One region of the Microbacterium sp. SORGH_AS_0862 genome, then DNA from elsewhere that is predicted to be linked to it. Evidence: predicted binding sites of a transcription regulator. Region 1 holds the regulator's gene; the other holds the start of a gene.
The links. The regulator LexA, encoded in region 1, represses DNA repair genes until DNA is damaged. The targets are predictions, from matches to a motif close to TCGAACANNTGTTCGA.

Region 1 (4,733 bases):
TCATCGAGGTAGAGCAGCTCGTCGGAGCCGGTCCACAACGGCTGGAGCGCCGAGGCGGCGCCGTCCGTGACGCTGATCTCATCGAAGACCACGCCGTCGCGCAGACGTGCGACGTGCAGACGGGTGCGGTCCCACGGCAGATCGGGGTGATTCCATCCGATCCATGCGAGACGGCGGCCGTCGGGAGACAGCGCCGGCTGGGCGACGAAGTCGTCACCGCGCGCGACGACCCGAGCACCGGCGCCGTCCAGCGAGATCTCGACGATCGCGCGCTCGCCGCCGGATGCGGCGGCGCGCTCGCGCACCGCGAGCAGTCGGCCGGACGCCCACACAAGGCCGCCGAACGCCGTGCCGACCTCCTCTGCCGTGAGCGGGGTCGGGGCGCCGTCCGTGCCGAGGAGGTAGACGCGCTGATCGCTTCCTTCCACGAAGAACAGTCGCCCGTCCTCAGCCGCGCACCACGCGCCGCCGCCGTACTCGTGCACCCGGGACCGGGCGCTCCAGGGAGCGGGAAGGACGTCCGCAGTCCGGCCGTCGCGCCGGCGGCGCACCGCCATGCGGCCGCCCTCCTCCGGCACCGACTGCGCCCACCAGATCTCCTCGCCGATGAACCGCGCACCGTCGAAGCGCGTGGAGGCGCTCGCGACATCGGCGGCGGAGACGGGCGAGGGCCAGGAACCGTAGGGGATGGGGGCGGTCATCCCCCCACGCTACGCGGCAGCCCGGGGCCCGCCCAGCCGAACGGGCGAGAGTCGGCGACTCAGACCGCGCGCATCAGAGCGACGACCTTGCCGAGGACGACGGCATCGTCGCCGAGGATCGGCTCGAAGGCCGTGTTGCGCGGCAGCAGCCATACGTGTCCGTCGCGGCGCCGGAACGTCTTCACGGTCGCCTCCCCGTCGAGCATCGCGGCGACGATGTCGCCGTTCTCCGCCGTCGGCTGCGAACGGACCACAACCCAGTCGCCGTCGCAGATCGCGGCGTCGATCATCGAGTCTCCCGACACCTTCAGCATGAACAGATCGCCCTTGCCCACGAGCTGGCGGGGCAGTGGGAAGATCTCTTCGACGTGCTGGTCGGCCGTGATCGGCACACCCGCCGCGATACGCCCCACGAGCGGAACCAGCGCGGCGTCGCCCACGGCGGGTGCGGCGTCGGCCGGGTTCTCGGCGGCGGTGCCCGGCAGATCGATCAGGACCTCCATCGCACGCGTCTTGCCGGGGTCGCGCCGGAGATAGCCGGAGAGCTCCAGCTGGTTGAGCTGGTGCGTGACGCTCGAGAGCGACTTCAGCCCGACCGCATCCCCGATCTCGCGCATGCTCGGCGGGTAGCCGTGGCGTGCGATCGAGTGCTGGATGACCTCGAGGATCGCGAGCTGCTTGTCGCTGAGGCTCTTGCGCCGGCGGGTCTGCGGCTTCTGGTTGGTGGCCATGCGGCACTCCCGTCGGGTCTGTTCCGTTCGAATGTCGGAGGTCGGTGATTCGGTCTCTTCAGCGAAACCGTAGCGGGGATCGGCGGGGATCCCGCCCTTCTGAAGGGCGTGTCGTCTTCGAAACTCGACCGGCTTCGCGATCGCTTGACAGTACCGTAAATCGAAGATAGCTTCGGAAGAGAAGTTCGTACCCGGCTGTCCCGGCCGGAGGGCCGGGTACGAATCTCTTCCCGTCCTGAAGGAGTCGTCATGAGCACGATCGAGTTCGCCGCCCCCGTCGCCACCCGCCTGCGCCTGACGGCGCGCGGTCGTCGGGTGCTCGCCTGGCTCGTCGCTCTGCCCGTCATCGCGGCGCTGGCCGTCGGAGTGATCAGCGGCGGATCCGCTCTGGCCTCCCACGAGCCCGGAGCGGCCGCCGGTTCGTTCGAGATGGTCACCGTGATGGCGGGGGAGTCGCTGTGGTCGATCGCGGAAGAGGTCGCCCCGCAAGACGACCCGCGCGATGTCGTCGACGCGATCATGCGGCTCAACACCCTGCCGGGCGCGCAGGTGAGCGCGGGCCAGCGTCTGGCCATCCCGGCGGAGTACACCTCGGGCGAGTGAGGTCCCGCTCGGTTCTACGATGGACCGCGTGACGATCAGCCTCGACGATTTGCCGATCCGCGACGACCTGCGCGGACTCAAGCCCTACGGTGCACCCCAAGCGCCGCTCCCGGTGGCGTTGAACGTCAACGAGAACACGCATCCGGTCCCGGCAGATGTCGCGTCCGACATCCTCGCGTCGATCGGCGCCGCTCTCGAACAGGTCAATCGCTACCCCGATCGCGAGTTCACCCGCTTGCGGGAGGCTTTCGCAGGCTATCTCGGCGGCGGTCTCGTGGCGGAGCAGATCTGGGCGGCGAACGGGTCCAACGAGGTCCTGCAGCACGTCCTGCAGGCTTTCGCAGGTCCTGGGCGCACCGCCTTCGGCTTCGCGCCGACGTACTCGATGTACCCGCTGCTCACCCGCGCGACGGGGGCGGACTGGGTCGCAGGCACCCGGGCCGCGGACTACAGCCTGAGCGCCGCGTCCGCCGCAGAGCAGGTGCGTCGGGCGGACCCGGATGTGATCTTCCTCTGCGCGCCGAACAATCCGACCGGCACGCCCATGACGCTCGACGTCATCGAGGCGGTGTACGCGGCCAGCCGCGGCATCGTGATCGTCGACGAGGCTTATCAGGAGTTCGCTCCGCGTGACACCGCGTCGGCGGTCTCGCTCCTGCCCGGACGCGAGCGGCTCGTCGTCTCCCGGACGATGAGCAAGGCGTTCGCCTTCGCGGGCGCGCGGGTCGGCTATCTGGCTGCCGACCCCGCCGTCGTCGACGCTCTTCGCCTGGTGCGGCTGCCGTACCACCTCAGCGCGCTGACCCAGGCGGCCGCGGAGGCCGCGCTGCGTCACGCCGACACGATGCTCGGCATGGTCGATGAGATCGTCGCCCAGCGCGATCGCATCAGCCGCGAGCTGGCCGCGATGGGGTACCGCCCGCACGAGTCATGGACCAATTTCGTCCTGTTCGGCGGTGTCGCCGACCCCGCGGCCGTGTGGCAGGCGCTGTACGAGCGCGGCGTCCTCATCCGCGACGTCGGCATCCCCGGCCACCTGCGCGTCACCGCGGGGACGGAGGCCGAGACGACGGCGTTCCTGGCGGCCATGGCGTCGATAGACTCGCAGGCATGACCGCGCAGCCCGTATCGCACCGCACCGCAGAGCTCAGCCGGGCCACGAGCGAGTCGCAGATCGAGCTCTCGCTCGACCTCGACGGCACCGGGAAGAGCTCGATCTCGACGAGCGTCCCCTTCTTCGACCACCTGCTGACGGCGTTCGCGAAGCACTCGCTCACCGATCTGACGGTGCGGGCCACGGGTGACACCCACATCGACGCCCACCACACCGTGGAAGACGTATCGATCGTGCTCGGTCAGGCGATCCGTGCCGCTCTGGGAGACAAGAGCGGCATCGCACGCTACGGCGACGCCCTCGTGCCGCTCGACGAGGCGCTCGCGCAGGCGGTGGTGGACATCAGCGGCCGTCCCTACCTCGTGCACGACGGCGAGCCCGACGGGTATGCCTTCCACCTGATCGGCGGTCACTTCACCGGGTCGCTCGTGCGCCACGCCTTCGAGGCGATCGCCTACAACGCCGCTCTGACGGTGCACGTGCGCGTACTGGGCGGCCGTGACCCGCACCACATCGCCGAGGCGGAGTTCAAGGCGTTCGCACGTGCGTTCCGTCAGGCCAAGGCTCTCGACCCCCTCGTCGACGGCATCCCGAGCACGAAGGGCGCCCTGTGAGCGACGCGCCGCTGGTCGCCGTCCTCGACTACGGGTCGGGAAACGTCCACTCCGCAGTGAAGGCTCTGGCCGCAGCCGGCGCCGACGCACGGCTCACCGCCGACCGCGGACTCATCCAGGATGCCGACGGACTGCTCGTGCCGGGCGTCGGAGCGTTCCGTGCGGTGGCGGAGTCGCTGCGCGCGAGCAAGGGCGACGAACTCATCGGGCGGCGGTTGGCGGGCGGACGAGCGGTGCTCGGCATCTGCGTCGGTATGCAGGTGCTCTTCGAGCACGGCGTCGAGCGCGGTGAAGCGACCGACGGGCTGGGGGAGTGGCCGGGCACGGTGACCGAGCTCGACGCGCCCGTTCTGCCGCACATGGGCTGGAACACGGTCTCGCCGGATGCGGGCTCGCGCCTGTTCGCGGGGCTCGAGGAGGAGCGTTTCTACTTCGTGCACTCCTTCGCTGCGCAGCAGTGGACGATGCCGCCCCAGGCACCGTTCGCCGAGCCGGTGCTCACATGGGCCACGCACGGCTCCCCGTTCCTGGCTGCGGTGGAGAACGGACCGCTCAGCGCCACGCAGTTCCACCCCGAGAAGTCGGGGGCTGCGGGCATCCGTCTCCTCGCCAATTGGATCAGCACGCTGCGACCCCAGTAGTCTCTTACCTCGTGCCGCACGCCGGAGATCCGCCGGGTGCGCGAGCGCACGAGGAGCCATGAACGATTTCGCGTCCACCCCTGAACTCATCCTTCTGCCGGCGGTCGATGTCGCCGACGGGAAGGCCGTCCGCCTCACCCAGGGGGAGGCCGGTAGCGAGACCAGCTACGGCGACCCGGTCGACGCTGCCGTCGAGTGGGCGCGGCAGGGCGCGCAGTGGATCCACCTCGTGGACCTCGACGCCGCGTTCGGCCGCGGCAGCAACGCCGCCGTGATGCGCCGGGTCATCAAGCAGGTGAAGGGCGTCCAGGTCGAGTTGTCGGGCGGGA
Region 2 (4,733 bases), 1.5 Mb from region 1:
GTGGAGCCGGGCGTCACGGGGGCATCGACGAGGATGACGTCCTCGTCGACGGAGATACTGACCACCCGGTCGTGCCCGATCTTGGCGGTGAGGGCCGCGACCGCATCGGCGGTGACCTCCGACTGGCGGAGATCCGCCGTGAGCCGCCCCTCCCCGAGCGCGGTGACGGTCTGCGCGACCGCCGTCGGGTAGGGCAAGGCCACCGATGCGCCCGCGACGAGGAACGCGACGGCGAACAGGACGAACCGCGCTCCTCTTCCCTTCGGGCCGACGCCTATCAGCGGTCCGCGCCGCCGCCCCTTGATCGTGGCCGTCCCGGGCTCGGGCAGGCGGGGCTCGCCGAGTTCGGCCTGCGGGGGGATCCGGATTCCCGCGTACGGCGCTTGGGTGACGTCATCGTCGGCGATCGCCACGTCTGCACCGTCCGCGCGCAGCAGTGCGACCGCGCGCAGGCTCCCCGGCTGGACCCTGGGGATGTCCACGAGCCGCACGGTCTGGCGGACGCGCGCGCGATATGCGGGACCCTCCAGCGGCTGGATGCTGAGGTCGAGATCGCACACCGGCTGATCGTTGATCAATGTGCCGGTCTGGGTCACCGCGTCGATGCGCGCGAGGGCCGTCCTGCCCTCGGATCGCGCCGTGTCGAGGTCTGCGGTCGACGCGGCCGGCATTCCTCGCGTGGCCCTTGCGATCAGTATCAGGATGCCGCTGAAGATCGCCAGGGCCATCCCGAGAGGAAACGTGATCTCGCCGGCCCCGGGTGGGCCGATCTCCGAGACCACGAGAGCGCCGAGGGCCATCCCCGCCCCCACGAAGAACAGAAGGCGGATCATGTCTCCATGCTAGGTCTCCGGATGCGGTGAGCCGGGTCAGCCGGCGTAGGAGGGCGCGGCGGGGAGGCCGAAGAACTCCTCCAGCGTGTGCCAGCCGCCCTCGTGGTAGGCGCGCGCCAGCTCGGGTCCGATGTAGCGCAGGTGCCAGGGCTCCGCCTCGTACCCGGTCACGGGCGTGTGCCCCTGCTCGTACCGCACGATGAAACCGAACTGCCAGGCGTTCGCCGCCACCCACTGGCCCTCGGGGGAGGTTCCGAAGTCGTCCAGCGTGCCGCATCCGCCGGCGCAGGGCATGAGGTCCATGGCGAGCCCGAGCTGGTGCTCGCTGAAGCCGGGCCTGGCGCTCGAGACTTCCGCTTCGGCCTGCCCGCCGCGCGCGACGTTCTCCTGATAGGTCGCCACCTGGGTGTCGTAGGAGCGGTAGCCGCTGAGCTGTCCGAGCGAGCCGACCCCGGCCGTCTCGACGGCCTCCGCCATCTGTTGCAGCGCGGCGGCGGCATCCTGGCGGAGCACTCCGGCGTTGAAGGTCTGCAGGCCCTGCACCTGCACGACGCCCTGGGGCTCGTAGTCGAGCGGGTTCAGGGGACGCTGCTTGTTGACGACGACCCACCGGCGGGCCGGATCCGACAGCGAGATGCACGGGGCGGTTCCCGAGACGACGGCCTCGCGGAACGACATCCCCCCGCCGGCGGCCACGATCACGGCCTCGTCGTCGCCTGCCGCCACCGCTGCGGCGACGGCAGGGTCGTCGCAGATGGATGCGGCCGCGGGCGCCCGGGTGAAGACCGGCGCGGGGATGCTCTGCGCGGCAGGCGGAGCCTCCGGCGCGCCGACGACGGTCGCCGGCCCTCCTGCCAGCAGTGCACTCATCCACAGTGCCGCCACGACGACACCGGCCGCTACGGCGCACGCGACCGCGATGCGGCGGCGGCGGAGGCGGCCGGACGCGACACGCGCAGCGCGGCGCGACGTGAGCGTCTCGGGTGACGCGGTGGAGATCACGCTCTATTGTGCCTCCCGCGTGCACACCCGACGACTCCGATCACACTCCTGTACGAATAATTCTTCGACCGGGTTGACATGGAATCGAATCTTTGTTCCACTATCCGCATGCGGTGGAACGGTCAAAAGGTCGGCGAGGAGGATGCGGCGGCACTCCCCGGCATGGAGCGACTCGACGGCCTCGTGCGCTCGGTGACGACACCGGAGTTCGCCGGAATGACCTTCCACGAGGTCGCGGCGCGTTCGGCGTTGAACCACGTCCCCGGCTCGTCCGCGATGCCCTTCGACTGGACGATCAACCCGTACCGGGGATGCAGCCACGCCTGCACATACTGCTTCGCACGCGGAACGCACACGTACCTCGACCTCGACGCGGGTCGCGACTTCGACACCCAGGTCGTGGTGAAGGTGAACATCGCGGAGGTGCTCGAACGCGAGCTCGCCCGCAGCTCGTGGGGCCGTGAGCACGTCGCCCTCGGCACGAACACCGATCCCTACCAACGCGCGGAAGGGCGCTACCGGCTCATGCCCGGCATCATCGACGCCCTGGCTGCATCCGGAACACCCTTCTCCCTCCTCACGAAGGGCACGCTGCTGCGTCGCGACCTGCCGGTGCTGCAGCGGGCGCACGAGCGGGTCGCCGTGTCGATCGCGATGTCGATCGCCCTCTTCGACGACGACCTGCAACGCTCTGTCGAGCCGGGCACGCCGACGGCGCAAGCCCGGCTCGACACGGTGCGGGCGGCAACGGATGCGGGCTTTCGCGTCACGGTCTTCCTCATGCCCGTGATGCCGCACTTGACGGACTCGATCGCGGCACTCGACGATGCGTTGCGACGGATCAAGGCGGCGGGGGCGGTCCGCGTCGTCTACGGCGCACTGCATCTGCGCCCCGGCGTGAAGCCCTGGTTCATGACGTGGCTGCGACGCGAGCATCCCGAGCTCGTCTCGAGCTACCTGGGGCTGTATCCGGGGGCGTCGGTGAGCGCCCCGAAGGCGTACCGGCAGTGGCTCGGGCGGCGCGTGCGACCTCTGCTGCGGGTGCACGGTCTCGACGGCCGCGACGAGGAGGAGCCGGTGCGTGCGCGTCCGGTCACCCCGGGCGCACGTGCGGCGGCGGCCGCCGCATCCGTGCGCGCCACCGGACCGGCGCCGCAGCCCGCGCGGCTGTTCTGACCCCCAGACGCGGCAACGCCCCCTCGCACGGGGCGAGGGGGCGTTGCGTGACTCGGCGTCAGGCGGAGGCGACGTCGGCGAGCTGGCGCCCGGCGACCTCCTCGACGACGTCGTCGCCGGGGCGCACCTCTTCGAACGGCGCGTCGATCTCGGCGCGCGAGAGCAGCTCCGTCATACGACGGCGACGCTGACGCGGCACCAGGGTGACGACGGTGCCGCTGCGGCCGGCGCGGCCGGTGCGGCCCGAGCGGTGCAGGTACGTCTTGTACTCATCAGGAGCGTCGGCCTGGATGACCAGGTCGATGTCGTCGACGTGGATGCCGCGCGCCGCCACGTCGGTGGCGACCAGCACGTTGACCTTGCCGTCGGTCAAGCGCTGCAGGTTGCGCGTGCGCTTGGCCTGGTTGAGGTCTCCGTGCAGGGCGACGGCGGAGATGCCGGCATCCTCGAAGTTCTCGACGAGCATCTCGGCGAACGCGCGGGTGCGCGAGAAGACGAGCGTCTTGCCGTCGCGGTCCACGAGGGATGCGAGCAGCTCGGCCTTGTCGCGGTGGTCGACGACGAAGACACGGTGGTCGATCGTTCCGGTCTCCTGCGTCTCACCCGCGACCTCGTAGACGGCCGGGTCGACGAGGAACTCGTCGACGAGGGCCGCGACCTCGCGGTCGAGCGTGGCGGAGAACAGCAGCTTCTGGCTGCCCTCGCCCGTCAGACGCAGGATGCGCTGCACGGGCTCGGCGAATCCGAGCTCTGCCATGTGGTCGGCCTCGTCCAGCACCGAGACCTGCACCTCGGACAGGTCGAGCTTGCCCTGGTTGATGAGGTCCTCGATGCGGCCAGGAGTACCGATGATGATGTCGATGCCCTTCTTGAGCGCACCGACCTGACGCGCCTGGGGCACGCCGCCGTAGATCTGCGTGGTGAACAGGCCGACGCTGCGCGCGATCGGCTGCACCGTGCGGTCGATCTGGAGCGCGAGCTCACGCGTCGGCGCGAGGATGAGCGCCTTGGGGCGGCGACCGAACTCGCGACGGGTGCCCGCCTGCGAGCGCAGGATGCGCTCGACCAGCGGCGCGCCGAAGGCAATGGTCTTGCCGGAGCCGGTACGGCCACGGGCGAGCACGTCGCGCCCCTCGAGGATCGGGGGGATCGTCGCGGACTGGATCGGGAACGGGCTGGGGGCGCCGAGCTCGGCGAGCACCTTCACGATGTTCTGACCGAGACCGAGCTCACCGAAGCCCTGCCCCTCGATGGTCTCAGCCTGGACGGCTTCGGCCTCGAGACGCTCATGCACGACGTCGACGTGCTGGTCATGCGCCTTGGCGGCCGTCGCGTTCCAATCCGAACGGTTTCCGCCCTCGCGGCGCGCGGGGCGGTCGTCGAACGAACGGCGCGGACGGTCGTCGAACGAACGCGCCGGGCGGTCATCGAACGAACGCGCCGGGCGGTCATCGAAGGAGCGACGGGGACGGTCATCGAACGAACGCGCGGGACGATCGCCGAACGCACGCGCCGGACGATCACCGTCACGGCGAGCCGGACGCTCGTCGAACGAACGACGCGGACGGTCATCGAACGAACGCGCCGGACGATCACCGTCACGACGAGCCGGACGCTCGTCGAACGAACGACGCGGACGGTCATCGAACGAACGCGCCGGACGATCACCGTCACGACGAGCCGGACGCTCGTCGAACGAACGACGCGGACGGTCATCGAAAG

Region 2: QE377_RS08875 (Rv2578c family radical SAM protein) is a predicted target of LexA. The motif match lies at 1,888-1,903, and genes of this name have one in related genera.

The regions. Positions count from the first base shown of each region.
Region 1 is NZ_JAUTAY010000001.1:365,529-370,261, reverse strand. Features, by position in the region: gene QE377_RS01805 (prolyl oligopeptidase family serine peptidase) at 1-701, opposite strand, end outside; gene lexA (transcriptional repressor LexA) at 761-1,432, opposite strand; gene QE377_RS01795 (LysM peptidoglycan-binding domain-containing protein) at 1,682-2,035, shown strand; gene QE377_RS01790 (histidinol-phosphate transaminase) at 2,055-3,149, shown strand; gene hisB (imidazoleglycerol-phosphate dehydratase HisB) at 3,146-3,763, shown strand; gene hisH (imidazole glycerol phosphate synthase subunit HisH) at 3,760-4,404, shown strand; gene priA (bifunctional 1-(5-phosphoribosyl)-5-((5-phosphoribosylamino)methylideneamino)imidazole-4-carboxamide isomerase/phosphoribosylanthranilate isomerase PriA) at 4,463-4,733, shown strand, end outside.
Region 2 is NZ_JAUTAY010000001.1:1,834,196-1,838,928, reverse strand. Features, by position in the region: gene QE377_RS08885 (hypothetical protein) at 1-833, opposite strand, end outside; gene QE377_RS08880 (M15 family metallopeptidase) at 870-1,835, opposite strand; gene QE377_RS08875 (Rv2578c family radical SAM protein) at 1,944-3,011, shown strand; gene QE377_RS08870 (DEAD/DEAH box helicase) at 3,070-4,733, opposite strand, start outside.